DNA from 2 places in the Pseudomonas rhizosphaerae genome. Region 2 is predicted to be linked to the other one. Evidence: predicted binding sites of a transcription regulator. Region 2 holds the regulator's gene; the other holds the start of a gene.
The links. Region 2 encodes FliA, which starts transcription of late flagellar genes. Its sites were predicted from a motif close to CTAAAGTTTNNNNNNNNNNNGCCGNTAA; they were not measured.
Positions count from the first base shown of each region.

Region 1 (14,987 bases), 940 kb from region 2:
GCCGATGTACTGGCACAGAGCGCCACCTACGGTCGCGTCGGTCGCGGCCATGCCGAACAAGATTCCTACGCCGTGCTTGGCCTGATGGCCGGCTATCGTTTCGACGAGCACTGGGACGCACGGGTCAATTTCAACAACGTGCTGGACGAGAAGTACTGGCAGGGTATTCCTACGGCCACCGGCAGCGGCACCTACGGCGATCCGCGCAACCTGATGTTTTCGTTGAAATGGACGCTGTGATCCGGTGACCGGCGGGGCGGGCGTGCAATGCGCCTGCCCACTGTTGTGGGTGCGGACATTCACAACCGCATCCGGTTCCCAAACAACATAAATAATCATTTACAAAATTTTCACAACTAATTATCTTCTCCCGCGACCGCAGCCGAGTGGTCATGTCCGCAAGTTCGCCGCCGCGCCACGCCGCTGCGAGTCGCTGCCCAGGATGGGCGGACCGCCTTGCGATCCATTCCTAGGGCATCGATATTCATGACTGACTTTCCCCAACGCTCGCTGGCGCTCTGCGTCTCACTGTTCATCGCCGGCCTGGCGCAGGCCGCGCCGGTGGCTATCAACCTGCCCGCGCAACCGCTCGCCGACTCCCTGCAAACGCTCGCACAGGCCGGCGGCCTGCAAGTGGTCTACGAGCCAGCGGCAGTGGTAGGCAAGACGGCGCCGCGCCTGGCTGGACAGATGGAGCCAAGCGTTGCACTGCAGCGCCTGCTGGCGGGCAGTGGGCTGGTGGGGAGCGTGCAGGGCAATGTGGTCAGCGTGACTGCGCCGACGGTGGCGACGGGTAGTGCGATCGAATTGGGTGCCACTGCGGTTTCCGCCGCCAGCAGTTCGATCGCCGGCACGGCGACGACCGAACATTCCGGTTCCTACACCACCGGCAGCATGAGCACTGCGACCAAGCTACCGCTGTCGATCCGCGAAACGCCACAGTCGGTCAGTGTCATCACGCGTCAGCGCATTGAAGATCAAGGGCTGAACGACGTAAACGACGTAGTCAAATACGCGCCGGGCGTGACACTGCGCAAGTTCGGTGGCGATCGTCAGCAGTTTCTGGCGCGTGGCTTCACCATCGATAATCTGATGTATGACGGTCTGCCGACCATTCTCAGTACCTTCACCCAGGATACGTTGGCAGAGGCTGACCTGGCGATATACGACCACGTCGAGGTGGTACGCGGTGCCACCGGTTTGATGACCGGTTCCGGCAGCCCCTCGGCCACGCTGAATCTGGTACGCAAGCGCCCAACCGCCACTCCTCAGGTGAGTATCACTACCAGCGCAGGCAGTTGGGATCGTTATCGCACAGAGGTGGATGCGTCGAACAAGCTGAACGACTCCGGTACCGTTCGCGGTCGTGTGGTTGCAGCCTATCAGGATGACAAAAGCTATATCGACGAGCGCAACAAGCAGCGTCAAACCTTCTACGGCGTCCTCGAAGCTGATCTGAACGATTCGACTACCTGGACCATCGGTGCATCCAAGCAGCGCGACGATGCCACCTCGGATTGGGGCAGCCTGCCGTCCGGCTACAACGGTGAATACCTTGGCCTGCCGCGCTCTAGCTTTCTCAGCGGCGATTGGGCCTACTGGGATAGGGACAACGTCAGTGTCTTCACTGACCTGACCCACCGCTTCGACAATGGCTGGAACGCCCGCCTGGCCGGCTCGAAGATCTGGGCCGAGTCCAACACCTTCTCCAACTACCTGAGCTTTCCCTATCCCTACCTGGGCTCGGGCTATGAGCAAGGCGCCGGCCAGTACGACACCACCGACACCCAGACCAATCTGGACGGCTCGCTGTCCGGCCCTTTCCAGCTGTTCGGTCGCGAGCATGAATTGAGTGTCGGGGTGAGTCATCGTCAGGAGAAGTTCGACCAGACCGGCGGCTACTGGGCAGGGTATCCAGTGGACCCCTACAACATTCGTCCTGGGTTGGTGCCGAAGCCTTCAAGGGCCGATCGGTCTCCCTACGCCAGCAAGAACACCGCAACCGAAGACGCTGCCTATGCCGTCGCGCGCTTCAACCCGATCGATCCCTTGCACATCATCGTCGGCAGTCGGCTGAGCTGGTATGACTACGACAACCGTACTGGCCCCGGCGACTACAAAGTGACCCAGGAAGTCACGCCTTACGCGGGCGTGATCTACGACCTCAACGACACCTATTCGGTCTATGCGAGCTACACCGAAATCTTCAAACCACAAACCGAGCAGGACAGTGGCGGCTCGGTACTGGACCCGATGACTGGCAAGAGCTATGAGATCGGACTCAAGGGCGAGTACTTCGACGGTGCCTTGAATGCTTCCTTCGCGTTGTTCGACATGACTCAAGAAAACCGGGCTTACCTGCTCGGCAATCAGAACGCGTCCAATTGCGCAACGTTTCCCGCGACCAGTTGCTATGGTTCGGCCGGTGAAGTCCGCAGCCGTGGTATCGACACGGAAATCACCGGAGCACTTACCCCGAACTGGCAGTTCTCGGCCGCCTATACACTTATCCTCAGCCAGTACGTCAAGGACGCGGTCGAAAGCAACGAGGGTCGCAAGTTTGCGCCTGATCAGCCCAAGCATCTGTTCAAGGCGGCCACCAGCTACAACTTCGAGGGCGACCTGAACAAACTGCGCATCGGTGCAGACGTTATTGCTCAAAGCGATACCTTCAATCGGGTTGGCAGCGGCTATGCCACCCAGGACTCGTATGCTGTGGTTGGCTTGATGGCGGGCTACCGGTTCGACGAGCACTGGGACGGTCGCGTCAATTTCAACAACGTATTGGATGAGAAGTACTGGCAGGGCATTCCGACAGGTTCGGGCAGTGGTACCTACGGCGATCCACGCAATGTGATGTTCTCGCTGAAGTGGTCCCTCTAGAACCGGTCACTGGCATGGGTCTGAGGAAGGCCCATGGGGTGGATGCCGGTGTTTCGAGCGGAGCTGCGGATATTCATGAAAACACTGCTCATCATCGGCATCGGCGCCGGTCATCCCGAGCACATCACCGTGCAGGCGGCGCGTGCGCTGGCGCGGGTGGATGTGTTCTTCCTGATGGACAAGGGCGAGCACAAGGGCAAGCTCAATGCCCTGCGCCGCGAGATTCTCGAGCGTCATGCCACACCCGGCTCGTACCGGCTGGTGGAAGTGCTGCAGCCCCAGCGTCCGCTCGGGTCGGATTATCGGGCGTCGGTGGATACGTTGAATGCGCACAAGCAGGCGGTCTTCGAGCGGTTGCTCGATGACGAAGTGGCCGACGGGGAGTGCGCGGGGGTATTGGTGTGGGGCGATCCGTCGCTCTACGACAGCACCTTGCGCATCGTCGAGGCGATCGCCGCCGACGGTGGGCGAGCGCTGCGCTATGAGGTGTTCCCCGGCGTGACCAGCATCCAGGCGCTGACGGCCGCGCACCGAATCACCCTCAACAGCATTGCCGGCGCGGTGCAGATCACTACCGGTCGACGCCTGGCGGCAGGGATGCCCGATGGGGTCGATACGGTGGTGGTGATGCTTGATGCGCACGACGGCTTCAAGGCCTTGATCGGGCAGGATCTGGACATCTATTGGGGCGCCTATGTGGGGACGGCTGATGAAGTGCTGCTGAGTGGACGGCTGGATGATTTGGCTGAGGTGATCGCCCAGGCGCGGCAGGACGCTCGGCGCCGGCATGGGTGGATCATGGACAGTTATCTGCTCAGGCGGCGTACCTGACACTGCGCGGTGCGGCCGGACGCGGCTCGCGCCGCTGCTACAAAGCGAGCGGCGGGGGTGGTGTAGCAGCGGTGCAAGCCGCGTCGGCGGATAAGGTGATCTGTCTGATACCCCGCGGTGCGGCCGGACGCGGCTTGCGCCGCTGCTACAGGGCGGCGGGGGTGGTGTAGCGTCGGCGGATTTTGCGTCTTGCGGGCTTGTATTACCTAAACGCGAAGGTCACCATCAGCGCACCTTGCGTTCCGCTGTGAGCCGATATGCCGACCCAGCCTCCCGAACACCCTTGCGACCCCTGCGCACCTGAAGAGCCGCGTGCTGCGGATGCCGCCGAGCGCTTGCAGCTGGCCCTCGACACCGGGGCGATCGTAGGCACCTGGGTCTGGGATGTCGCGGCCGATCACTTCAGTGCCGACGACCGCTTCGCCCGCACCTTCGGGCTTTCCGCCAAGGTATGTGCGCAAGGGCTGGCACTGGAGGAGGCCATGGCCAGCGTCCACCCCCAGGATCGACCCCGGGTCGAGGCGGCCGTGTTCGAAACGCTGGGCAACGGCGGGCATTACCGCTGCGAGTACCGAGTCCTGCAAAGCGACGGCAGCTACCGCTGGATCGAAGCCAACGGCCATGTGGAATTCGACGCAGCGGGCCGGCCACAGCGGTTTCCCGGTGTGCTCCTCGACATCCAGAAACGCCGCAGCGCCGAGGCCGAGCGCGACCGCATGACCCACCTGCTGCGCACCTTCACCGCAGCCGTGCCGGGCGTGGTCTACGCCAAGGATCGCCAGGGCCGCATGCTGGTAGCCAACCGCGGTACCACCGAACTGATCGGCAAACCGCCCGAGCAGTACATCGGTCGTACCGATCTGGAGTTTCTGGAAGACAAAGTCCAGGCCCGGGTGATCATGGAAACCGACCGGCGCATTATGGAAGGCCGGCACACCCAGGAGGTGGAAGAAGAGGTCCGCCTTCCTGACGGCACGGCGGCAACCTGGCTGTCGCTCAAGACGCCCCTGCTCGACGAGGAGGGCGAAGTCATCGGCCTGATCGGCTCGTCCATCGACGTCACAGCGCGCAAGAAGGCCGAGGCTGCGGTGCTGGAGCTCAACCAGACCCTGGAAGAACGTGTACGCACCGCCATCGCCGAACGGGAAAAAGCCGAGGAGGCGTTGCATCAGGCGCAGAAGATGGAAGCTGTGGGCCAATTGACCGGCGGTATCGCCCACGACTTCAACAATCTGCTGGCCGGGCTATCGGGGAGCCTCGAACTGATGCACATGCGCCTGAAACAGGGGCGCACCGATGACCTGGAACGCTACCTCAACGTGGCCCAAGGCGCGGTCAAGCGCGCCGCCTCGCTGACCCATCGCCTGCTGGCTTTCTCTCGCCGGCAGACCCTGGCCCCGGTGCCGACCGACGTGAACGCACTGATTCGTGGTCTGGAAGAACTGGTGCGGCGGTCGGTGGGCCCGTCCATCGAAGTGAGTGTGCGCGATACCGACGCATTGTGGACGGCCCTGATCGATCCGACGCAGCTGGAAAACGCCCTGCTCAACCTGTGTATCAATGCCCGCGATGCGATGCCCGCAGGTGGCCGCATCACTATCGAAACCGCCAATCGATGGTTGCCCCACAGTGACGCGTCCAATCAGGAAGTCCAGGCAGGTGAGTACCTAGTGGTACAGGTCACCGACAACGGTACAGGCATGACCGATGAAGTGATGGCCAAGGTCTTCGAGCCGTTCTTCACCACCAAGCCAGTCGGGGAGGGCACCGGCCTGGGGCTGTCCATGATCTACGGATTCGCCCGGCAATCCGGCGGGCTGGTGAAGATCACGTCACGGCCCGACCATGGCACCACGGTGAGCCTGTACCTGCCCCGGCACAATGCCGGCATCGAGGCGGAACCGCTCGGCGCCAGTCGGGTATCCATCGATACGGGCGGCAGCGGCGAAACCGTGCTGGTGGTGGACGACGAAGCGTCGGTGCGCGGCTCGGTGGCCGAGCTGCTGGAAAGCCTGGGTTACGTCGTGCTGCAGGCCGCTGACAGTGCCCAAGGGCGTGACCTCCTGCAATCGGCGGCACGGATCGACCTGCTGGTGACGGATGTGGGCCTGCCCGGTGGCCTCAATGGTCGGCAGATGGCGGAACTGGGGCGTGCGGCCCGACCGGGCCTGCCTGTGCTGTACATCACCGGCTACGCACAGAACCTGGCACTGGACCAATGCCACCTGCAGCCCCGTACCGAGGTGCTGACCAAGCCATTCGCCCTGGAAGCCTTGAGCGAGCGCGTACGCGCGTTGATCACCCAGAGCCTTGGGTAAAACATAATCTGCGCCCATGAAAAAGCCCCGCCTTGGCGGGGCTGCTCACTGCCGGCCGACTCATCGGGTCAATCTGGCATTCAGGATCGCGTCGCGTACCAGCGGACGGCAGGCTTCGACGAAAGCGATCAACTGACTGGCCGGGATCGAGCCCAATGCGCTGACAGGGGTGTGGCGGATGGTGTTATATTCCTGCGCTGACATGGCGGATACCTCTCAAGGGTTTCATTCGATGTGTCATCCGAGCCGCCGGGACTCTCACCTCCCGGGGGCTCTCCTTTACTTGGTTCGCCGGCCAGGTAAAAGCGTTCAATAATTAAGATGGCCAGTCGCCGTACGGTATGTTAGGCCCGCACAGCGTGCTCGTCGCCATTCACCCTTGCACGAACACCAACGCCTTGAGGCCGCTGGCCGGATCGATGTCGACGAATTCCGGCGGGTTTTCCAGGCGTTGCTGCAGACGCAGGCCCGACGCCTCGCGGCGCAGTTCCTCGACGAGAAACTCAGGCCCCAGTGCCGGGTCGTTCATGCAGGCCAGCACCACACCTGATTCGCTGAGCAGCTCCGGCAGACGGCGCAGCACCCGCTGGTAGTCCTTGGTCAGCAGGAAGCTGCCTTTCTGGAACGAAGGCGGATCGATGATGACCATGTCGTACGGGCCATCCCTGCTGACTCGCGCCCAGGACTTGAACAGATCGTGCCCCAGGAAGCTGACCTTGCTCAGGTCGTGGCCATTGAGGTGATGGTTCTCACGTCCCCGGCTCAGGGCGGCGCGCGACATGTCCAGGTTCACCACATGGGCGGCGCCACCGGCAATGGCGGCCACGGAGAAGCCACAGGTGTAGGCGAACAGGTTGAGCACGCGCCGGCCCTCGGCGTTTTCGCGTACCCAGTCGCGGCCATGGCGCATGTCGAGAAACAGCCCATTGTTCTGCTTGCGCCCCAGGTCGATGCGGTACTGCAGGCCGTTTTCAATCAGGATCGCCTGTTCATGTGCGTCGCCGACCAGCCACTCAACGTCGCTGGCCGGTAGATAGCGGTGTTGCAGGGCCAGGCTGCACGCGCCGCTGCTTGCCCAGACGGGTAATGCGCCCAGCTCGGTCAGCAGACGCTGCAAGGCGGCCAGTTGGTCGGCTGGCGGTTCCTTGAACAGCGACACCAGCACGATACCCTGCAGCCAATCCACAGTCAGTTGTTCGAGCCCAGGCCAGCGCCGCCCGCGGCCATGGAACAACCGGCGGGTTTCCACCGGTGGCTGGGCGAGTGCTTGAAGCAGGTTTTGGTGCAAGGTGGCGAGGGCGTCGGCGTTCATGGAAAAGGTCACGGCTGCAAAGGGCCGGCATTCTACGTCAGCTCAGGTACTTTTCGAACCAGCCCAGCGTACGGTCCCAGGCCAGGTCTGCCGCGGCCTTATCGTAGCGTGGCGTGGAATCGTTGTGGAAGCCGTGATTGGCGCCGGGATAGATGTACGCCTCATAGGTCTTGCCTGCGGCTTTGAGCGCCGCTTCGTAGGCCGGCCAGCCTTCGTTGATGCGTGTGTCCAGCTCGCCGAAATGCAGCAGCAGGGGTGCCTTGATCTTCGCCACGTCCTTGGCGTCGGCCTGACGGCCATAGAACGGCACTGCGCACGCCAGCTCTGGATAAGCCACCGCTGCCGCATTGGACACACCACCGCCATAGCAGAAGCCGGTCATGCCGACCTTGCCGGTGGCGCCCTCATGCTGCATCAGCCAGGGGATCGCAGCGAAGAAGTCGTTCATCAGTTTGGTCGGATCGACCTTTTCCTGCAGTGCGCGGCCCTTGTCGTCGTTGCCAGGGTAGCCGCCGACCGAGGTCAGCCCATCGGGCGCCAGCGCCATGTAGCCAGCCTTGGCGACCCGTCGCGCGACGTCTTCGATATAGGGGTTCAGGCCACGGTTTTCGTGCACCACCACCACGCCGGGGACCTTGCCGGTGGCCTGTGCCGGCCGCACCAGGTAACCACGGACCTGGCCGTGGCCGTTGGGCGACGGGTAGGTGACGTACTCCGCCACGATCTGCGGGTCGGTGAATTCGACCTGCTGGGCCAACGCGTAGTTGGGGCTCAGGCTGGCCAGCAAGGCACCAGCGGTCAGGCCGCCGAAGGTGAACAGGGCCGCGCGGTCGAGGAACTCACGTCGGTTGATCTTGCCGTGAGCGTAGAAGTCGTACAGATCGAGCAGTTCGGGGGAGAAGTCTTTGGCACTGAGGCGATCCATCGGGTACTCCTGTCGCAGGACACTGGGCGTTGAGGGTTGCACTCATTAAAGCAGCGTTTTGCCACCCGGCCACCGCTTCATGCGTCAGCGCCGATGCATCAGCTTCCAGTGATCTGCAACCTGGCCCATCGTCTTGGCTTCGCCACTCTTGAGCCAGGCCATGAAGGCCCGGTCGAAATGGAAGCTGGGACCGCAGGCTTCGGTCAGGAAGCGCCGCACGTTCTGGGTATTGCGATAGCCTCGGTCCAGTGGGGTGTAGCGGGTGATCGGCGCGCTGTGCCAGTCGAAATTCATGAATCGCTATCCTTCGCGAAAAGAGGGGGGCGGTGGGAGTGCCACACGGTGGTGCCGCGCATGATGACTCAGTGTACCGCCATCGTGCACCTAGCACTGTTCCTGTGCCACGTTTTGCCTCAGAGTTCGGAAATCGTCAATAGTGCCAAACACCGATGGAAGGCTGATGAGCGAAGACCAGTGGACCCAACGCATGCAAGACAACGGCTGGCTGTGGAACCCGGCGCAAACCGGCGCGCAGGCGCCGTGCCTGATCCTGGCGCACGGCGCCGGCGCGCCCATGGACAGCCCGTTCATGAACGCCATGGCCGAGCGTCTGGCGGCCGGCGGTGTCAGTGTGGTGCGCTTCGAGTTTCCCTACATGGCCCAACGCCGCAGCGGTGGCAGCAAACGCCCACCCAGCCCCCAGGCAAGTTTGCTGGAAAGCTGGCGACAGGCCTATGCGCTGGTGCGTCCACTGGTGACCGGGACCCTGGCAATAGGGGGCAAATCCATGGGCGGACGCATGGCCAGCCTGCTGGCGGACGAATTGGGCGCCGATGCACTGGTGTGCCTGGGCTATCCGTTCTATGCAGCGGGCAAACCGGAGAAACCGCGCGTCGAGCACCTGGCCGATCTGCGCACGCCGACCCTGATCATCCAGGGCGAACGCGATGCGCTGGGTAACTGCAAGACAGTGGCAGGCTATGAGCTGTCGGAGGAGATCGAAGTGTACTGGCTCAGCGCGGCTGACCACGACCTCAAGCCTCTGAAGGCGTCGGGGTTCACCCATGATCAGCACCTTGAAACCGCTGCCGACCGGATCGTGGCCTTTCTGTCCTGAAGAGCTGTCCTGATTCGCGTGCCGCCGTGCAGGCGGCGCCGCGAATCCAGAGGCCGATCAGCGGTTGAAGCGCTCCACCAGCGAGTACTGGCTGTTGGCGGTCTTGGTCAGTGCTTCGCTGAGCAGTGCCGAGTTCTGCGCCTGTTCGCTGGTTTCATCGGCCAGGTGCGAGATGGTGGTGATGTTGCGACTGATCTCTTCGGCCACCGCGCTTTGCTCTTCGGTAGCGGCGGCGATCTGCGTGGTCATGTCGGTGATGTTGGCGACTGCCTCGCTGATGCCGATCAATGCGCGGTCCGCCTCCAGCACACGGGCCACGCCATCTTCGGCCTGCCGGTGACCGGCATCCATGGTCTGCACGGCATTGTTGGCGGTCTGTTGCAGCTTGGCGATGAGCCCGTGGATCTGCCCGGTCGACTCACTGGTACGCTGCGCCAGCTGGCGGACCTCGTCGGCGACCACGGCGAAGCCGCGGCCCATCTCGCCAGCACGCGCGGCCTCGATGGCCGCGTTGAGTGCCAACAGGTTGGTCTGGTCGGCGATGCCCTTGATCACATCGACCACCCCGCCGATTTCGTCGCTGTCCTTGGCCAGTTGCGTCACGGTCTGTCCGGTTTCGCCCACCACCACCGACAGGCGCTGGATCGCCTCGCGGGTTTCGCCGGCGATGTCGCGGCCGCGGCTGGTCAGGCGGTTGGCCTCCTGGGTGGCGTCGGCGGTGCGCTGCACGTGGCTGGCGACTTCCTGGGTGGTGGCCGCCATCTGGTTCACTGCCGCAGCCACCTGCTCGGTTTCCAGGCGCTGGCGCTCCAGGCCTTGGGAGCTCTGGTGGGCCAGGGCGTCCGACTGCCGGGCCTGGCCGGTCAGGTGCTCGGCGGTGTCCTGCAGGCGGGTGAGGCAGGTCTTGAGGCGTGCTTCCTGGCTGAGAATCGCCATTTCCAGGCGCGCCTGGGCGCCGCGGCTGTCGGTGTACATCTGCGCGATGAGCGGATCGGAGGTGGTCTGGTCGGCCAGCTTGAGCAGGCGCTTGATGCCGCGCTGCTGCCAGCTCAGGCCCATCAGGCCCAGTGGAATCGACAGGCCGGCGGCCAGGGCGAAGCCCCACGAGGTGTCCAGCCAGGTGCCGATCATGAAGCCGACCTGGCTCACCAGAATGAAGGGTACCCAGTTCTGCAGCACCGGGATCCAGCGATCGCGACCGGGTACCGCCGACTTGCCGTTGTTCAAACGTTCATAGAGCGATTGGGCGCGGCGGATCTGCTCGGCCGTCGGCTTGATCCGAACCGATTCGTAACCCACTACCTGCTTGTTTTCCAGCACCGGGGTGACGTAGGCGTTGACCCAGTAATAATCGCCGTTCTCGCAGCGGTTCTTGACGATGCCCATCCATGGCAAGCCCTGGCGCAGGTTCACCCACATGTGTTCGAACACCGCTGGCGGCACGTCCGGATGGCGCACGGTGTTGTGCGGCGCACGAATCAGTTGCTCGCGGGTGAACCCGCTGATCTCCACGAACGCATCATTGCAGTAGGTGATCATTCCTTGGGTGTCGGTCGTAGAAATCAGGCGCTGCTGGGCAGGGAAAGTCCGTTCGCGCTGAGTGATAGGCTGATTGTTACGCATGAGTGTCCATTCATTCCGTGGGGCTTTGACAGGTTCTCGGCCAAGTCGGGAAAAGGTTGAATGGAATTTGGACGGCAGCAGGGTGGGGGGCTTGAGTGCCACGGCCACGGACGAAGCTCTTGCTTCGCCCCTGGCTTGGGGGAGGTCAGAGGGCCTGGATGACGGCGTTCATGTGCGCTTGCAGGTCGGCGATCGGGTCGTCGCTTTCTTCGGCCAGCACCAACAGCTTGCTGCCCGCAGCGGTGATTGCCGACTTGACCGCTTCGGGCGGCTGGCGGTGGTCGATGACCAGGGCGACGTCGTTGTCCTTGAGGGTCGCGCTCAGGTGCTCCAGTTGCGCGGCATCCCATTGCTCGTCGGTGAGCGCCTGGGTGGCCACCGTGTCCAGGTTGAGACCGGCCGCAAGGTAGGCGAACCGGTCGCTGAGGCTGACCACGCTGACATTGTCGGCCTTGGCCAGGCGGGCCTCGCTGTCGGCGCTGAGCTTGAGCAATTGCTGCTTGAGCGCCGCCAGGTTGGCATCGATGCGCGGCTTGGCGGCCGGTGCCAGACGCACCAGGTCGGCGGCCATGACATCGGCCATGCGCCCCATGTTGTTGCTCGACAACCACGGCTGGCTGTTCAGGCCGCCGACGCCCGGCTGTACGGCAATACCGGGCAGCACGCCATCGACCGGGCGCGCCGCGTCGATCTCGACGATACGAATGTTGCTACGGCGCGCCAGCGGGTACAGGGAATCGTCGGGCCACAGCGAACGCAAGCCGATCACGGCATCGGCGGATCCGGCCAGACCTGCCAGGGCCTCCGCGCCGCGCCCGGTGAAATAGGCATTCTGCCGGGAGCCAGGCAGGTTGGCTGCGGCTGCACGCTCCAGCTGCACGCCGCTGTCCTTGAGCAACAGCTGGCCCAGACCGTAGGTGATCGGCAGGCTGGCGAGGACTTTCACGGGCTCCGCCGCCAGGGCTGCGGGGGCGAGCACCGCACACAGGGTCAGGGCCGCTGTCAGTTTGCGCAGAATAGGCATTTATCCGATGTTCCCTTTGAGGCTGGGCAAGGTGCCGCGGGCGATGGCGGCCAGGGCGAAGGCCACGCCTGCAACCAGGATGATGGCAGCGCCGGACGGTACCGGCAGGTCGAAGAGAATTGGCAGCAGGATCCCGCACAGCGTGCTGAGCGTGGCAATGAGCACCGAGATCCAGAAGAATCCCTTCAGCGATTGGCTCAGGAGCCGCGCCGCCGCGGCCGGAATCACCAGCAGGGCACCGACCAGGATCGCGCCGATGACCTTGACCGCCGCTACGGTGATCAGCGTCACCAGGATCACGAACAGGTAGTCCAGCGCTTTCACCGGCACGCCGCGAACGGCAGCCAGCTGCGGGTTGAAGCTGGCCAGCATGATGCGGTTGTACAGCGGCAGGCTCAGGCTCAACACCAGCGCACCGACCACGGCCAGTACCAGCAGGTCGTTGCCGTTCACCGTGAGGACCGAGCCGAACAGCACGTTCTCGAGGATGTGTACGTTGATCTTGCCGGCCAGGGTCAGCAGCAGGCTGGCGCCCAGTGCCAGCGATACCGAGAGGAACACGCCGATCAGGGTGTCCGGCGCCAGGCCGGTGCGGTTACGCAGGTAATTGAGCACGATGCCGAACAACAGGCAGTAGCCGAACAGGCTGCCGTAGGGCCCGGTGTAGGGCTCGCCGAGCAGGATGCCGATGGCCACGCCGGTCAGTGCGGCATGGCCCACCGCTTCGGAAAAGAACGCGAAGCGCTTGACCACCACCAGCGTTCCCAGGCCGCCCAGCACCGGGCCGATCAGCAAACCGGCGATCAAGGCATTGACCACGAAGCCGTAGGCCAAGGCGGCGGGCAAGTAGCCGTCCGAAGCCAGGCCCTGGATGGCCAGGCGAAACTGTTCGTAGTCCATCAGGCGAGGCCTCCGGCGCGGGGATGGGTGGAGAACAGCGTCAGCAGTCGGTCCGGTGTGAGTGCCTCGGCCGGTGTGGCGTCGAACAGCACGCGGCGGTTGAGCCCGGTGACCCGGTCGGCCAGACGCTTGACGGCTTCCAGGTCATGCTCGATCCACATCACGGTGATGCCAGCCTGCTGCCAGTCCAGCAGCAGACGCTCGAACACCTGGATGCCGGCCTCGTCCAGCGCCGACATCGGTTCGTCGAGAATCAGCAGTTGCGGCGCCGGGATCAGGCCCTGCGCCAGCAGCACACGCTGGCGTTCACCGCCCGACAGCGCGCCCATGCGCCGCTTGCGCTTGTCCTGCATGCCGACGCGCTCCAGTGCTTCGCCGATAGCGCCGGCATAGTGCCTGGACAAGCCAAGAAAGGCCGGTCGACGCTGGCACATGGCGGCCATGAAATCGTCGACCGTCATCGGCAGGCCACGGTCGAACTCCAGCGCCTGGGGCACGTAGCCGATCACGCCGGGATCGCCCGGCCATTGCAGGCTGAGCTGCCCACGGTGGGGCATTTGCCCCAGCAAGGTCTTGATCAGCGAGCTCTTGCCGCCGCCGTTGGGCCCGACCAGCGCATGCACGCTGCCACTGGCCACACGGAAGCTGACGTCGTCGAGAATCAGCGTGCGGCCCAGCACCAGGCCTACCTGGGCGAAATCGATGGCAGGCCCGCTGCGGGCCAGGGCCAGGGGTTCGGCCGCGGTCATGCGCCGGCCTCCTGGATCGCCCGGACCACGGTGTCGAGGTTGCCGCCCATTTCCTTCTCATACTTGTCGGCGCTGTATTCGCCATAGGAGATATGCGAGAGCGGGTACATCTTGACCCCCGATTCGCGCTGGATGGTTTCGACATAGGTCGAGGGAAAATCCATTTCCGAGAAGATCACCTTGACGTCCAGTGCGCGCAGTTGATCGATGGTCTTTTTCAACTGGCTGGGGCTTGGCTCGATGCCGTGGGCGGGTTCGACCACTGCGGTGACTTCCAGGCCGAACTCGCGCAGCAGGTAATCGTAGGCGGCATGCACGGTTGCCACGCGCAGCTCGGCATTGGGCGCCTGGGTCAGCTTGGCCAGGGCATCGGCACGCAACGTGCGCAGGCGCTTGCCGTAGGCTCGGGCATTGGCGGTGTAGAACTTGGCGTTGTCCGGGTCGAGCTTGCCCAGCTCGCGGGCAATGTTGTTGACCTGGGCGATGGAGGCGCTGATGGACAGGAAGGTGTGCGGGTTGACCACCTTGCCGGCGCCGCGGGCCATGGTCCCGGTGGCCGCCAGCAGCGGCACGTCGGCGTTGGCCTCGATCACGGCGATGTCGGGCTTTTCGCTGGCATCGATCATGCGGTCGGCGAAGTCGTCATGGCCGACGCCGTTGAGCACGATCACGTCCAGGCTGCCGATGCGCTTGATGTCGTCGGCCCGTGGCTCATAGGCGTGGGGGTTGAATCCGGCCGGGATCAACGGCACGACTTCAGCCTTGTCGCCGACGATGTTCGCCACGTAGCTGTAGTAGGGGTGCAGAGTGATGCCGATGCGCAGCGGTTTGCCGTCGGCGGCCCAGGCGGCGGTGCTGAGCAGTGTGCCCAGGACTGCGACGGACACAAGTCGCAGCAACGGACGGCGGGCGATAGATCTGGGCATGGAAAATCCTGGGGAAGAGGGCGTATTCAATGGCGATGCTGGCGGGTGACACCGGTGTCGAACTGGGCGATGACCTGTTGCCAGCCTGCGTCGGCGAGCGTCTTGTCATCCATCTGCGAGGGTGCGCTGGCGGAAGGAGCGCGATTGATCCATACATCCGCGTCGGGGCCGTTCACCCGCAGCAGGAACGAGCCAGCCACCTCGGGCGCCTGGCTCAGGCCCACGTAGGAGTGCTGGACCATGTTCCATGCATGGCTGCCGCGGCTGACCGAGCTGGCGTCCTGGGCGAATGGCGCGAAGCCTTCGCGGGCCAACTGCGCAGGCGTCACGGGTTCGGGCTGTTCTTCGGCGAGCAGGCGCACCTCGTCCAGGGTCACGC
Region 1 is NZ_CP009533.1:1,493,055-1,508,041, forward strand. It holds gene LT40_RS06755 (TonB-dependent siderophore receptor) at 1-240, shown strand, start outside; gene LT40_RS06760 (TonB-dependent siderophore receptor) at 487-2,883, shown strand; gene cobF (precorrin-6A synthase (deacetylating)) at 2,959-3,714, shown strand; gene LT40_RS06770 (hybrid sensor histidine kinase/response regulator) at 3,972-6,032, shown strand; gene LT40_RS21665 (hypothetical protein) at 6,093-6,236, opposite strand; gene LT40_RS06775 (class I SAM-dependent methyltransferase) at 6,406-7,344, opposite strand; gene yghX (YghX family hydrolase) at 7,382-8,269, opposite strand; gene LT40_RS06785 (DUF6434 domain-containing protein) at 8,354-8,563, opposite strand; gene LT40_RS06790 (alpha/beta family hydrolase) at 8,730-9,386, shown strand; gene LT40_RS06795 (methyl-accepting chemotaxis protein) at 9,444-11,009, opposite strand; gene LT40_RS06800 (metal ABC transporter substrate-binding protein) at 11,155-12,033, opposite strand; gene LT40_RS06805 (metal ABC transporter permease) at 12,034-12,933, opposite strand; gene LT40_RS06810 (metal ABC transporter ATP-binding protein) at 12,933-13,682, opposite strand; gene LT40_RS06815 (metal ABC transporter substrate-binding protein) at 13,679-14,608, opposite strand; gene LT40_RS06820 (DUF6162 family protein) at 14,635-14,987, opposite strand, start outside.
Region 1: a site for FliA is predicted at 11,043-11,070, ahead of LT40_RS06795 (methyl-accepting chemotaxis protein). Genes of this name have one in related genera too.

Region 2 (14,372 bases):
AGTTCTTCAGCATGCTGGTGACCTTGGTGTTCCTGTCCATGAACGGCCATCTGGTGATCTTCGAGGTGCTGACCGAGAGTTTCACTACGCTGCCCATTGGCGGTGGCCTGTTGACTGCGCATTTCTGGGACGTGGTGCTGCGCATGGGCTGGGTGTTGAGCGCCGGCGTGCTGCTGGTGCTGCCTGCCATCACGGCCTTGCTGGTGGTCAACATCGCCTTCGGCGTGATGACCCGCGCCGCGCCGCAGCTGAATATCTTTTCCATCGGTTTCCCGCTGACCCTGGTGCTGGGGATGTTCATCCTCTGGGTCAGTTTGGGCGATATCCTCAACCAGTATCAGCCGCTGGCGACCAACGCCTTGCAGTGGCTGCGCGAATTGGCGCGAGCGGAGTAGGCAATGGCCGAAAGCGAAAGCGGTGCCGACAAGACAGAAGACCCCACGGACAAGCGCAAGAAAGACTCGCGCGAGAAGGGCGAGATCGCCCGTTCCAAGGAGCTCAACACCCTGGCGGTGATGGTCGCCGGGTGCGGCGCGCTGCTGGCGTTCGGCGGCCACCTGGCGCAGAGCCTGCTCGAACTGATGCGCAGCAACTTCACCTTGAGTCGCGAGGTGCTGCTCGACGAACGCTACATGGGCATCTTTCTGCTGCAGTCGGGCAAGGTGGCGATCCTGGCCACCCAGCCGATTCTGGTGACGATGCTGCTGGCGGCGTTGATCGGCCCGGTCGCGCTCGGCGGTTGGTTGTTCGCGGCCAGTTCCATGGCACCCAAGTTCAGCCGCATGAACCCGGCCGCCGGACTCAAGCGCATGTTCTCCATGCACGCGCTGACCGAGTTGCTGAAGGCGCTGGCCAAGTTCGCCATCATTCTCATCGTGGCCATCGTGGTGCTGGCCAAGGACCGTCCCGCCTTGCTGGCCATTGCCAACGAGCCACTGGAAATGGCGATCATCCACAGCGTGCAGCTGGTGGGGTGGAGCGCCCTGTGGATGTCGTGCGGGCTGGCGTTGATTGCCGCCGTGGACGTGCCGTTCCAGCTGTACAGCAGCAAGCAGAAGCTGATGATGACCAAGCAGGAGGTCAAGGACGAGCACAAGGATTCCGAAGGCCGGCCCGAGGTGAAGGGCCGGGTGCGCCAGTTGCAACGCGAGATGTCCCAGCGACGGATGATGACGGCCATTCCCGAGGCGGACGTGATCATCACTAACCCGACCCACTACGCAGTGGCGCTCAAATACGACCCGGAGAAAGGCAATGCGCCGGTGCTGCTGGCCAAGGGCTCGGACTTCATTGCCTTGAAGATTCGCGAGATCGGCAACGAGCACCGTATCCAGGTGCTGGAATCGCCGGCATTGGCGCGCTCGATCTTCTATTCCACGGAGATCGAGCAGCAGATTCCGGCAGGGTTGTACCTGGCGGTGGCCCAGGTGCTGGCTTATGTCTACCAGATTCGCCAATACCAGGCGGGGCGAGGCAAGCGGCCGGATCCGCTGCATGACCTGCCGATCCCACCGGATTTGCAGCGAGACAGCTAGTGCGTGTCGGACTTTTCGCGGCCGATGACCGCTCCCACAGATGCCCCCCTTGTGGGAGCGGTCATTGGCCGCGAAGGCTGCGCCTCCGATAGAAGGGATTTACTCCATCTCGGCAGCCCCCCAATAATCTTTAACCCCCTCCAACAAAAGTTGGACCCCTTCTTGCACTGCCCCCTGGCAGGACGCCTCGCGCGTCAAAAGTTCGCTTGGGGAAGTGGGGAATGCCGGTGGATCGCTCTCAATTAATCAACACCGCTCGTAGCAACATCGTTGGCCTGGGCCGCGGCAACCTCGGGGTGCCGCTGCTGTTGCTGGTGATGCTGGCGATGATGATGCTGCCGATCCCGGCACTGCTGCTCGACGTCTTCTTCACCTTCAACATCGCCTTGTCCATCGTCGTTCTGCTGGTGTGCGTCTACGCCATGCGGCCGCTGGATTTTGCCGTGTTCCCCACCATCCTGCTGGTGGCCACGCTGCTGCGCCTGGCACTCAACGTAGCGTCGACGCGGGTCATCATGCTCCACGGCCAGGAAGGTCACGCCGCTGCGGGCAAGGTGGTCCAGGCGTTCGGCGAAGTGGTGATCGGCGGTAACTACATCGTTGGTATCGTGGTGTTCGCCATCCTCATGATCATCAACTTCGTGGTGGTCACCAAGGGCGCCGGGCGCATCTCGGAAGTGAGCGCGCGTTTCACCCTGGATGCCATGCCCGGCAAGCAGATGGCCATCGACGCCGACCTCAACGCCGGCCTCATCGATCAGAACCAGGCCAAGGCCCGCCGCAGCGAAGTGGCCGCCGAAGCCGAGTTCTACGGTTCCATGGACGGTGCCAGCAAGTTCGTCCGCGGCGACGCCATCGCCGGTCTGCTGATTCTGTTCATCAACCTCATCGGCGGCATCCTGGTCGGGATGCTGCAGCACAACATGCCGTTCGCCGAGGCGGGCAAAGTCTATGCCCTGTTGACCATCGGTGATGGTCTGGTAGCGCAATTGCCCTCGCTGCTGCTCTCTACCGCAGCGGCGATCATGGTGACCCGCGCCTCGGGCTCCGAGGAAATGGGCAAGCAGATCCAGCGGCAGATGTTCGCTTCGCCCAAGGCGCTGGCCGTCTCTGGCGCGCTGATGGTCATCATGGGCCTGGTGCCCGGCATGCCCCACGTGGCCTTCATCACCCTGGGTGCCGTCGCCGGTGGCGCGGCCTACCTGCTGTGGAAAAAGCAGAACGACGTCAAGGAGCTGGCCCTGGCCGAAGTGCAGCGTCAACAGGAACTGCTGCCGTCGCCGACGCGCACCCAGGAAACCAAGGAGCTGGGCTGGGACGACGTGACGCCCATCGACATGATCGGCCTGGAAGTCGGCTATCGCCTGATTCCTCTGGTGGATCGCAACCAGGGTGGCCAACTCCTGGCGCGGATCAAGGGTGTACGCAAGAAGCTGTCCCAGGACCTGGGCTTCCTGATGCCCACCGTCCATATCCGCGACAACCTCGACCTGGCGCCCAGCGCCTATCGTTTGACGCTCATGGGGGTGATTCTCGCCGAAGCCGAGATCTACCCGGACCGAGAGCTGGCGATCAACCCTGGTCAGGTGTTCGGATCGCTCAACGGCATCACCGCCAAAGATCCGGCGTTTGGTCTGGACGCGGTGTGGATCGATGTCAACCTGCGCAGCCAGGCCCAGTCGCTGGGCTACACCGTGGTCGATGCCAGTACGGTAGTGGCCACGCACTTGAACCAGATCTTGCAGAAGCACGCCCACGAGTTGATCGGTCACGAAGAGGTCCAGCAATTGCTGCAAGTGCTGGCAAAAGGCTCGCCAAAGCTGGCTGAAGAGCTGGTTCCGGGTATCCTTTCGCTGTCTTCGCTGCTCAAGGTGTTGCAGGCGTTGCTGGCCGAACAGGTGCCTGTGCGGGATATCCGCAGCATCGCCGAAGCCATCGCCAACAATGGTCACCGGAGTCAAGATACCGCCGCTCTGGTTCAGGCGGTCAGGGTCGGTTTGTCCCGCGCAATCGTGCAAAGCATTGTAGGCATTGAGTCTGAGCTGCCAGTTATCACCTTGGAGCCAAGGTTGGAACAGATATTGCTCAATAGTCTGCAGAAGGCTGGTCAGGGTCAGGAAGAAGGCGTTTTGCTGGAACCGAGCATGGCGGAGAAGCTGCAACGATCCTTGATCGATGCGGCGCAGCGGCAGGAGATGCAGGGCCAACCGGTGATACTGCTGGTGGCCGGTCCGGTCCGCGCGATGCTCTCGCGCTTCGGGCGCCTGGCGATCCCCAACCTTCATGTACTGGCCTATCAGGAAATCCCTGATAACAAGCAAGTCACCATCGTTGCGACAGTAGGGCCCAACGGCTGAGGTAGTGGGTTATGCAAGTGAAGCGATTTTTCGCCGCCGACATGCGTCAGGCCATGAAATTGGTCCGCGATGAGCTGGGTGCCGACGCTGCCATCATTGGCAACCGTCGCATCGCTGGCGGCGTCGAGCTGACCGCTGCGCTGGACTACAAGCTGTCGGCCCTGGCGCCGCGCGTGCCCAACCTCGAGTTGGAAGAAGAGCTGCGCAAGACCCAGTCGCGCATCGTGTCTGCCCAGGCCGAGCTGAGCACCCGCGGCGAAACCGATGCGGCCACCAACCGTCAACTGGTTGCCGGCCTGCCGCTGACCGCCGCCGAGCCGCTGGTGGAACCGCGTCGCGAAGAGCCCGTGCGTGCCCAGGCCGCGCCGGCGCCACAGCCTGCCGTCGACCAGCGCCTGTTCGATTCCATGCGTTCGGAACTCAACGGCCTGCGTCAGCTGCTCGAAGTGCAGCTGGGCTCTCTGGCCTGGAGCCAACTGCAGGGCAGCAAGCCAGCGCAGGCCAATCTGTGGCGTCGCTTGCAGCGCATCGGCCTGTCCGGCCCGATCGCTCGCGAACTGTTGAACCTGACCAGTGAAATTCATGAGCCCCGGCAGGCATGGCGCATGCTGCTGGCGCACTTGGCGCGTATGATTCGCACGCCGGAAGTCGAACCGCTCGAAGAAGGCGGCGTGATCGCCATGGTCGGTCCTGCCGGCATGGGCAAGACCACCACCCTGGCCAAGCTGGCAGCGCGCTATGTGCTCAAGTACGGCTCCCAGAGCGTGGCGCTGGTGAGCATGGACAGTTTTCGCATCGGTGCCCAGGAGCAGCTCAAGACCCTGGGCCGTATTCTCAATGTTTCGGTGACTCAGGTCGATCCGGGCCAGTCATTGGTACAGGCGCTGGAACCCCTGCTGCGCAAGCGCGTGGTGTTGATCGACACCGCTGGCCTGCAAGCCAGCGATCCGGCACTGCGCATGCAGCTCGAGAGCCTGGCCGGGCGTGGGATCAACGCCCGCAACTACCTGGTGCTGGCAACCACCAGCCAGAAGCAGGTACTCACCGCGGCTTACCACAGTTACAAACGTTGCGGTCTGGCCGGGTGCATCCTGACCAAACTCGATGAAACGGCCTGTCTCGGCGAAGTGCTGAGCCTGGCCATCAGTCAGGAACTGCCGATTGCCTATCTCACCGATGGGCCGCGCATCCCCGACGACTTGCATTTGCCGCGCCGGCACCAGTTGGTCAGCCGCGCGGTCAGCGTGCAAATGCAAGAAGAGCCCAGCGAAGAGGCCATGGCCGATATGTTCGCAGGGCTCTACCACAGCCCCGACAAGCGAGTTGGCTGAGGTGAAGAACGTTAGGCAAGCACAATCTTCCTGCATCGTAGGGTTGCCAGGAAATACTCGAGCAATCGAACTGGCAGCCACTGGTGTGGCCTCGGTCTAGACAAGGTAAAGAACGAACATGGGCAGCATGCATCCCGTACAGGTGATCGCGGTGACCGGCGGCAAAGGTGGCGTCGGCAAGACTAATGTGTCAGTGAACTTGTCCCTGGCGTTGGCCGAGCTCGGCCGCCGGGTCATGTTGCTGGACGCCGACCTTGGCCTGGCCAACGTCGACGTGTTGTTGGGCCTGACCCCCAAGCGCACCCTGGCGGATGTGATCGAAGGCCGCTGCGAACTGCGCGACGTGATGTTGCAGGGCCCTGGCGGAATCCGCGTCGTGCCGGCGGCTTCCGGCACCCAGAGCATGGTCCACCTGACCCCGGCCCAGCATGCCGGTCTGATCCAGGCCTTCAGCGATGTGGGCGACAACCTCGACGTGCTGATCATCGACACGGCCGCCGGCATCGGCGATTCGGTGGTCAGCTTCGTCCGCGCGGCCCAGGAAGTCCTGCTGGTGGTGTGCGACGAGCCCACCTCGATCACTGACGCCTACGCCCTGATCAAGCTGCTCAACCGCGACTACGGCATGAACCGTTTCCGGGTCCTGGCCAACATGGCGCAGAGCCCTCAGGAAGGGCGCAACCTGTTCGCCAAGCTGACCAAGGTGACCGATCGCTTCCTCGACGTTGCCCTGCAGTACGTCGGCGCCGTGCCGTACGACGAGTCGGTGCGCAAGGCCGTACAGAAGCAGCGCGCCGTCTACGAGGCATTTCCCCGCTCCAAATGCTCGCTGGCCTTCAAGGCCATCGCGCAGAAGGTAGACACCTGGCCGTTGCCGGCCAATCCCCGCGGCCACCTGGAGTTCTTCGTCGAACGCCTGGTGCAGCAAACCAGTGCAGGGCCCGTATCATGAGCGCCAGCGGATACCGTATGTACAGCAAGGCGTCGCGCGACTCGCAGCAGCATCAGCTGATCGAGCAATACGCACCGCTGGTCAAGCGCATCGCCTATCACCTGCTGGCGCGACTGCCGGCCAGCGTGCAGGTGGAAGACCTGATCCAGGCCGGCATGATCGGCCTGCTGGAGGTCTCGACCAAATACGATTCGAGCAAGGGCGCCAGTTTCGAGACCTATGCCGGCATTCGTATCCGCGGCGCGATGCTCGACGAAGTGCGCAAGGGTGACTGGGCGCCGCGTTCGGTACACCGCAATACGCGCATGGTCAGCGACGCCATTCGACGAATTGAATCGAAAACCGGCCGCGACGCTAAAGATCACGAGATTGCGGCCGAACTCAATCTGAGTCTGGATGATTACTACGGGATCCTGAACGATACCCTGGGCAGTCGCTTGTTCAGTTTCGACGACCTGCTGCAGGACGGCGAGCACGAGGGCCTGCACGAAGACGGCGCCAGCGGTTCGCTGGAGCCTTCGCGGGATCTGGAGGACGAGCGCTTCCAGGGCGCGCTGGCCGAGGCCATCGCCAACCTGCCCGAGCGGGAAAAGCTGGTCTTGTCGCTGTATTACGACGAAGAGCTGAACCTCAAGGAAATCGGCGAGGTACTGGGTGTCAGCGAGTCGCGCGTCAGCCAGCTGCACAGCCAGTGCGCCGCGCGACTGCGCGGGCGCCTGGGGGAGTGGCGGGCACGCTGAAGTACTGGGTTTCCCAAGCGTTCGGGGCTGGTCTGCAGTGGTAGTGGATGTAATCGGATTCGATTGTTATGCACGTCCAGGGGCTGGGCGTGTTCAAGACTGCTGGAGGTCTAATTGGACAAGAACATGAAAATCCTCATCGTCGACGATTTCTCGACGATGCGGCGCATCATCAAGAATCTGCTGCGTGACCTGGGCTTCACCAACACCGCCGAGGCCGATGATGGCAACACGGCCTTGCCGATGCTGCTCAGCGGTAACTTCGATTTCCTCGTCACCGACTGGAACATGCCCGGCATGTCCGGCATCGACCTGCTGCGCCAGGTGCGTGCCGACGATCGCCTCAAGCACCTGCCGGTGCTCATGGTGACCGCCGAAGCCAAGCGCGAGCAGATCATCGAAGCCGCCCAGGCCGGGGTCAACGGGTATGTGGTCAAGCCTTTCACTGCGCAAGTGCTGAAAGAAAAAATCGAAAAGATTTTCGAGCGCGTCAATAGCTGAATTCTGCAACGGGGGCGCAATGGATCACAAACAAAGCACATTGGGGGACTTCGAGTCGACCCTGAAGAAACACGCCGTGGAGCTGGTGGACAGCCTTGAAAAAGGCCGGTTCGGTGAAGCGGTGCAATTGATCCACGAGCTGAACCAGACCCGCGACCGCGGCCTGTACCAGGAAGTGGGCAAGCTGACGCGCGAGCTGCACAGCGCCATCGTCAGTTTCCAGATCGATCCGAACATTCCCCAGGCCGAAGAAGTTTCGCAGATCACCGATGCGACCGAACGCTTGTCGTATGTGGTGCGCCTGACCGAGAGCGCGGCCAACCGGACGATGGACCTGGTCGAGCAGAGCACGCCGGTGCTCAACACCTTGAGTGCCGAGGCCAGCGCCTTGAGCGTCGACTGGCAGCGCTTCATGCGCCGTGAAGTGGCCGCCGACGAGTTTCGCGAACTGGCGCGCCGGGTCGACGGGTTTCTGACCCGCAGCGAGCAGGGCAATCGGGAAGTGGCCAGCCACCTGAACGATATTGTCCTGGCCCAGGACTACCAAGACCTCACCGGCCAGGTCATCAAGCGCGTCACTGCGCTGGTCACCGAAGTGGAGAGCAACCTGCTCAAACTGGTCCTGATGGCCAGCCAGGTTGATCGCTTCGCCGGCATCCAGCATGACCACGAACAGCTGCGTGCCGAAAAAGATCAAGAAAAACATCCCGCCAAGGGTGAAGGTCCGCAGATCCATGCCGATAAACGTGAAGACGTCGTATCCGGTCAGGACGATGTCGACGATCTGCTGTCCAGTCTGGGCTTCTAGGCCGACGCCTCGCCCGACTGTGTTGACCGTTAATCACGTACTCCAGGGAGCATCCACATGAGCTTCGGCGCCGACGAAGAAATCCTTCAGGATTTCCTGGTAGAGGCCGGCGAAATTCTCGAGCAACTGTCCGAACAACTGGTCGAGCTGGAAAGCCGTCCCGATGATGCCGACTTGCTCAATGCAATTTTTCGCGGTTTTCACACTGTAAAAGGCGGCGCCGGCTTCCTCCAGCTCAACGAGCTGGTGGAGTGCTGCCACATCGCCGAGAACGTCTTCGACATCTTGCGCAAAGGTGAGCGCCGGGTCGATTCCGAACTCATGGACGTGGTGCTCGAAGCACTTGACGCGGTCAACGGCATGTTCTCCGAGGTGCGTGAGCGCGCCCCGGTCACGCCGGCCAGTCCGCAGTTGCTCGATGCCCTTGCGCGTCTGGCCGAACCGGCAGCTGTCGTTGCACCTCCAGCAGCGCCCGTGGCGGTGCCGGTGCCGGTCGCCGCGCCGGCTGCAACGCCCAGCGAAGACATCACCGACGACGAATTCGAGCAACTGCTCGATTCGCTGAACGCAGCCAAGGCGCAGGCCGCAACGCCGATCGCTGCCGCTGTTGCACGCGATGGCGCGGCCAGTGACGAGATCACCGACGACGAATTCGAATCGCTGCTCGATCAGTTGCACGGCAAGGGTCAGTTCGCGGTCGATGCGCTGGCACCGACCGTGACGTCCGAGGCTGCGCCTGGATCTGGACCTGCCAGTGCGGCACCGGTTTCCAGCACGCCCGCCGCACCTGGCGACGAGATCACCGACGACGAGTTCGAGGCGCTGCTCGACCAGCTGCATGGCAAGGGCACGTTCACCTCCGAAGCGGTCAAGGTGCAACCGCCTGCCGAGGTCCCGGCTCCGAAAAGCGACCAGATCACCGACGACGAATTCGAATCACTGCTCGACCAGTTGCATGGCAAGGGCAAGTTCAGCGATGTCGCCAGCGTGCCCGACGCCCAGCCCGTAGCTGCCGCCGCTGCCGTGCCAGTGGCGGCGCCGCGCAAGACCGAGGCAGCGCCTGCGCGTGCTCCGGTGGCCGAGAAGCCGGTCGCCAGCGAGGCCGAGACGACGGTAAGGGTCGACACTGCGCGCCTCGACGAAATCATGAACATGGTGGGCGAGCTGGTGCTGGTGCGTAACCGTCTGGTACGCCTGGGCTCCAACAGCAGCGACGAGGCCATGTCCAAGGCGGTGTCCAACCTGGACGTGGTTACGGCCGACCTGCAGACCGCGGTCATGAAGACCCGCATGCAGCCGATCAAGAAGGTCTTCGGGCGCTTCCCGCGCCTGGTCCGCGACCTGGCCCGGCAATTGAAGAAGGAAATCAACCTTGAGCTGGTCGGTGAAGAAACCGACCTGGACAAGAATCTGGTCGAAGCCCTGGCCGACCCGTTGGTGCACTTGGTGCGCAACGCCGTCGACCATGGCATCGAGACGCCCGAGGAACGCGAGCGCAACGGCAAGGCGCGCGGCGGGCGCGTGGTGTTGTCGGCGGAGCAGGAAGGCGACCACATCCTGTTGTCGATCAGCGACGACGGCAAGGGCATGGACCCTGCGGTCCTGCGCGCCAAGGCCGTGGAAAAGGGCCTGATGGACCGCGACGCGGCCGACCGCCTCAGCGAATCCGACTGCTACAACCTGATTTTCGCGCCGGGCTTCTCCACCAAGACGGAAATTTCCGACGTGTCGGGCCGCGGCGTCGGCATGGACGTGGTCAAGACCAAGATCAGCCAGCTCAACGGCTCGATCAACATTTTCTCGGCCAAGGACCAGGGTTCGAAGATTGTCATCAAGGTGCCGTTGACCTTGGCGATCATGCCCACCCTGATGGTGATGCTGGGCAACCAGGCGTTTGCTTTTCCGCTGGTCAACGTCAACGAGATCTTCCACCTGGACCTCTCGCGCACCAACGTCGTCGACGGTCAGGAAGTGGTCATCGTGCGCGACAAGGCACTGCCCTTGTTCTATCTCAAGCGCTGGCTGGTCAAGTCGGCCGCGCACGAGGAGCAGGGCGAGGGGCACGTGGTCATTCTCACGGTCGGCACCCAGCGCATCGGCTTCGTGGTCGATCAATTGGTTGGCCAGGAAGAAGTGGTGATCAAGCCCTTGGGCAAGATGCTGCAGGGCACGCCCGGCATGTCCGGCGCCACCATCACCGGTGACGGCCGAATCGCCTTGATCCTCGATGTACCGAGCATGCTCAAGCGCTACGCCACGCGGCGTATCTGATCGTAGTGGAGTGTTTATGGCAGTCAAGGTCCTGGTGGTGGATGATTCTGGTTTCTTCCGCCGCCGCGTCTCGGAAATTCTTTCGTCGGACCCCACCATCCAGGTGGTCGGGACCGCCACCAATGGCCGCGAAGCGATCGACCAGGCCCAGGCACTCAAGCCCGATGTAATCACCATGGACTACGAGATGCCGATGATGGACGGCATCACGGCCGTGCGTCATATCATGCAGCGCTGTCCTACCCCGGTATTGATGTTTTCCTCCCTGACCCACGAAGGCGCCCGAGTGACCCTCGACGCCCTCGATGCAGGGGCCGTGGATTACCTGCCAAAGAACTTCGAAGACATTTCTCGCAACCCCGAGAAGGTCAAGCAGATGCTGTGCGAGAAAGTCCACACCCTGTCGCGTAGCAACCGCCGACTGGGCGCGCATGTCGCCGCGCCAGTGCCGACGGCTGCAGCCGGGGCGAGCGCCGCTCCTGTGTCTTCGCGGGCAGCGCCGACGCGCACACCGGCACCAGTCACCCCGGCACGTGCTCCGGCGCCGACGGCCAGCAGCGCGGCACCGCGGCGCAAGCCCTACAAGCTGGTCGCTATCGGTACCTCCACCGGCGGACCAGTGGCGTTGCAGCGGGTATTGACCCAGCTGCCCGCTCATTTTCCGACGCCCATCGTCCTGGTCCAGCACATGCCGGCCGCGTTCACCCGAGCGTTCGCCGAGCGGCTCGACAAGCTGTGCCGAATCACCGTCAAGGAAGCGGAAGACGGTGATGTGCTGCGTCCTGGGCTAGCCTTGCTGGCGCCCGGTGGCAAGCAGATGATGATCGACGGCCGCGGCGCGGTGAAGATTCTCCCGGGTGACGAGCGGCTGAACTACAAGCCATGCGTGGATATCACCTTTGGTTCGGCGGCCAAGTCCTACGGTGACAAGGTGCTGGCGGTGGTACTCACCGGCATGGGCGCCGACGGTCGCGAAGGCGCGCGCCTGCTCAAGCAGGGTGGCAGCCAGGTCTGGGCCCAGGACGAAGCGAGCTGCGTCATCTATGGCATGCCCATGGCCATCGTCAAGGCAGGCCTGGCCGACGCCGTCTACAGCCTCGACGATATCGGTCGGCACCTGGTCGAGGCGTGCGGCTGATGGATGTACTGAGCCTGATCGGGATCATCCTCGCGTTCGTCGCCATCATCGGTGGCAACTTTCTCGAGGGTGGTCACCTGTCGGCTCTGCTCAACGGTCCGGCGGCACTGATCGTGATCGGTGGAACCTTGGCTGCCGCACTCATCCAGTCACCCATGAGCGCGTTCAAGCGGGCCTTGCACAACGTTCGCTGGATCCTCTTTCCGCCCCGTATCGACATGGCCGGCGGTATCGATCGGGTGGTGAACTGGAGCCTGGTGTCGCGCAAGGAAGGTTTGCTGGGGCTGGAAGCCAGCGCCGAAGCGGAACCCGACGACTACGCCCGCAAGGGCTTGCAGCTGCTGGTCGATGGCGCCGAGCCGGCCGCCATCCGTAGCATTCTCGAAGTCGATCTGTACAACCGTGAAACCCGTGACCTGCATGCGGCCAAGGTATTCGAAAGCATGGGCGGCTATGCGCCCACCATCGGGATCATTGGCGCGGTCATGGGGTTGATCCACGTGATGGGCAACCTGGCCGACCCCAGCCAGCTGGGCAATGGCATCGCCGTGGCGTTCGTGGCGACGATCTACGGCGTGGCCAGCGCCAACCTGCTGTTACTGCCCGTGGCCCATAAGCTCAAGGCACTGGCCCAGAGGCAGGCGGCCTACCGGGAAATGCTGCTCGAAGGCTTGCTGTCCATCGCCGAGGGTGAGAACCCGCGCTCCATCGAAACGAAGCTGCAAGGCTACCTCGACTAGGAGAGCATGCCATGGCCCGTCGTCGACGCATTGAAGAGCCGGAAAATCACGAGCGTTGGCTGGTGTCGTACGCCGACTTCATTACCTTGCTGTTTGCGTTCTTCGTGGTGATGTATTCGATCTCGTCGGTCAATGAAGGCAAGTACAAGGTGCTTTCGCAAGCATTGGTCGGGGTGTTCAACGATCCGGACCGCAGTATGAGGCCCATCCCGATTGGCGAGGAACGACCTTTGACGACGCGTGCGGCGCAGCCTCTGGTGACTGACAGCGAGCAAACACAGGCGGCCATCGACGAAGCGGTCGATCCGCTGCAGACCATCGCCAACGATGTGCGCCAGGCATTCGGCGACCTGATCGCTTCGGATCAACTGACCGTGCGCGGCAACGAGCTGTGGATCGAGATCGAACTCAAGTCCAGCCTGCTGTTCGGCAGCGGCGATGCCATGCCCAGCGACATGGCGTTCTCGATCGTCGACAAGGTCGCGACCATTCTCAAGCCGTTCGACAACCCGGTGCATGTCGAGGGTTTCACCGACAACCTGCCCATCAGCACGGCGCAGTACCCGACCAACTGGGAGCTGTCGACCGCTCGCGCGGCGAGCATCGTGCGCATGATGGCCATGGAAGGGATCAATCCACGGCGCATGGCCGCAGTCGGCTATGGCGAATTCCAACCCGTGGCCAGCAACGCCACCGCCGACGGGCGAGGGCGCAACCGTCGGGTGGTGCTGGTGATCTCGCGCAACCTTGATGTGCGTCGCAGCATCACCAGTTCAGGCAGCGCCAATGCGCAGCCGGATGCAGCGTTGCGCCGGGCTGGCACACAAACTGCACTGACGCCGCTAACAGTGCCGTCGGCGGCTGGCTCTGTCAAAAGTCCGCCGCCCGGCCCATCACCCGAAGCCTCACTATCTCGGTAGTGCGCCGTTTTACCGAGGGGAACCACCATCATGAGAGTCTGGGCAGTAGCCAATCAGAAAGGCGGGGTCGGCAAGACCACCACCTCGATCGCCTTGGCGGGTTTGCTGGCCGAGGCAGGCAAGCGTGTGGTTGTGGTCGATCTCGATCCCCACGGTTCGATGACCAGCTATTTCGGACACAACCCGGACGAGCTGGCCCACAGCTGTTTCGACCTGTTCCTGCACAAGGGCGCCGTGCCCGCAGGCCTGGCGCAGCAACTGCTGCTGCCGACCGGTGAGGCCAATGTCTCGCTGCTGCCGTCGAGTACCGCACTGGCCACTCTGGAGCGCCAGCAACCGGGGCAAAGCGGGCTGGGCCTGGTGATCGCCAAGACGCTGGCGCAACTGTGGCAGGATTTCGACTACGCGGTGATCGACAGCCCGCCGTTGCTGGGCGTGCTCATGGTCAATGCATTGGCGGCCAGCCAGCAGCTGGTGATTCCGGTGCAGACCGAGCACTTGGCGGTCAAAGGCCTGGAACGCATGGTCAGTACCTTGACCATGATCAACCGTTCGCGCCGGCAGGCCCTGCCGTACAGCATCATCCCGACCCTGTTCGACCGTCGTACCCAGGCTTCGCTGAGCACCTTGCGCACCCTGCGCGACGACTACCCGCAGCACATATGGCCGGGGTACATCCCGGTGGACACCCGTCTGCGCGATGCCAGCCGGGCCGGACAGACACCCTCGCGCTTCGACGGCAAGAGCCGTGGCGTGGTCGCCTATCGTGCCTTGCTCAAGCATTTGCTGGCCCAACAACTCGTCGCGCAGGTAGCCTGATGAACCGTCCCGTCGACATTGCCCAGCGGCCCCAGGTGGCGTTGCAGTCCTACCTGGACGGCCTGTTGCAAGAAGCCACCGAGGCGTTCGAAGCACATGAGCTCGATCTGGGCCTGGACAGGCTCGACGAGTTCCAGGCTGCCGTTCTCGAAGAGCAGGCACGCGATGCCGTCAGCCTGCAGCCATCACCATTGCCAGGCCCGGTGCCATTGATACCAGCACCGGTGCAGACGTCGACACCCGCGCCCGTTGCCGATCCA
Region 2 is NZ_CP009533.1:552,706-567,077, forward strand. It holds gene fliR (flagellar biosynthetic protein FliR) at 1-395, shown strand, start outside; gene flhB (flagellar biosynthesis protein FlhB) at 399-1,535, shown strand; gene flhA (flagellar biosynthesis protein FlhA) at 1,763-3,892, shown strand; gene flhF (flagellar biosynthesis GTPase FlhF) at 3,904-5,223, shown strand; gene fleN (flagellar synthesis regulator FleN) at 5,342-6,175, shown strand; gene fliA (RNA polymerase sigma factor FliA) at 6,169-6,915, shown strand; gene LT40_RS02510 (chemotaxis response regulator CheY) at 7,042-7,416, shown strand; gene LT40_RS02515 (protein phosphatase CheZ) at 7,436-8,224, shown strand; gene LT40_RS02520 (chemotaxis protein CheA) at 8,282-10,495, shown strand; gene LT40_RS02525 (protein-glutamate methylesterase/protein-glutamine glutaminase) at 10,512-11,633, shown strand; gene LT40_RS02530 (flagellar motor protein) at 11,633-12,373, shown strand; gene motD (flagellar motor protein MotD) at 12,385-13,293, shown strand; gene LT40_RS02540 (ParA family protein) at 13,324-14,112, shown strand; gene LT40_RS02545 (chemotaxis protein CheW) at 14,112-14,372, shown strand, end outside.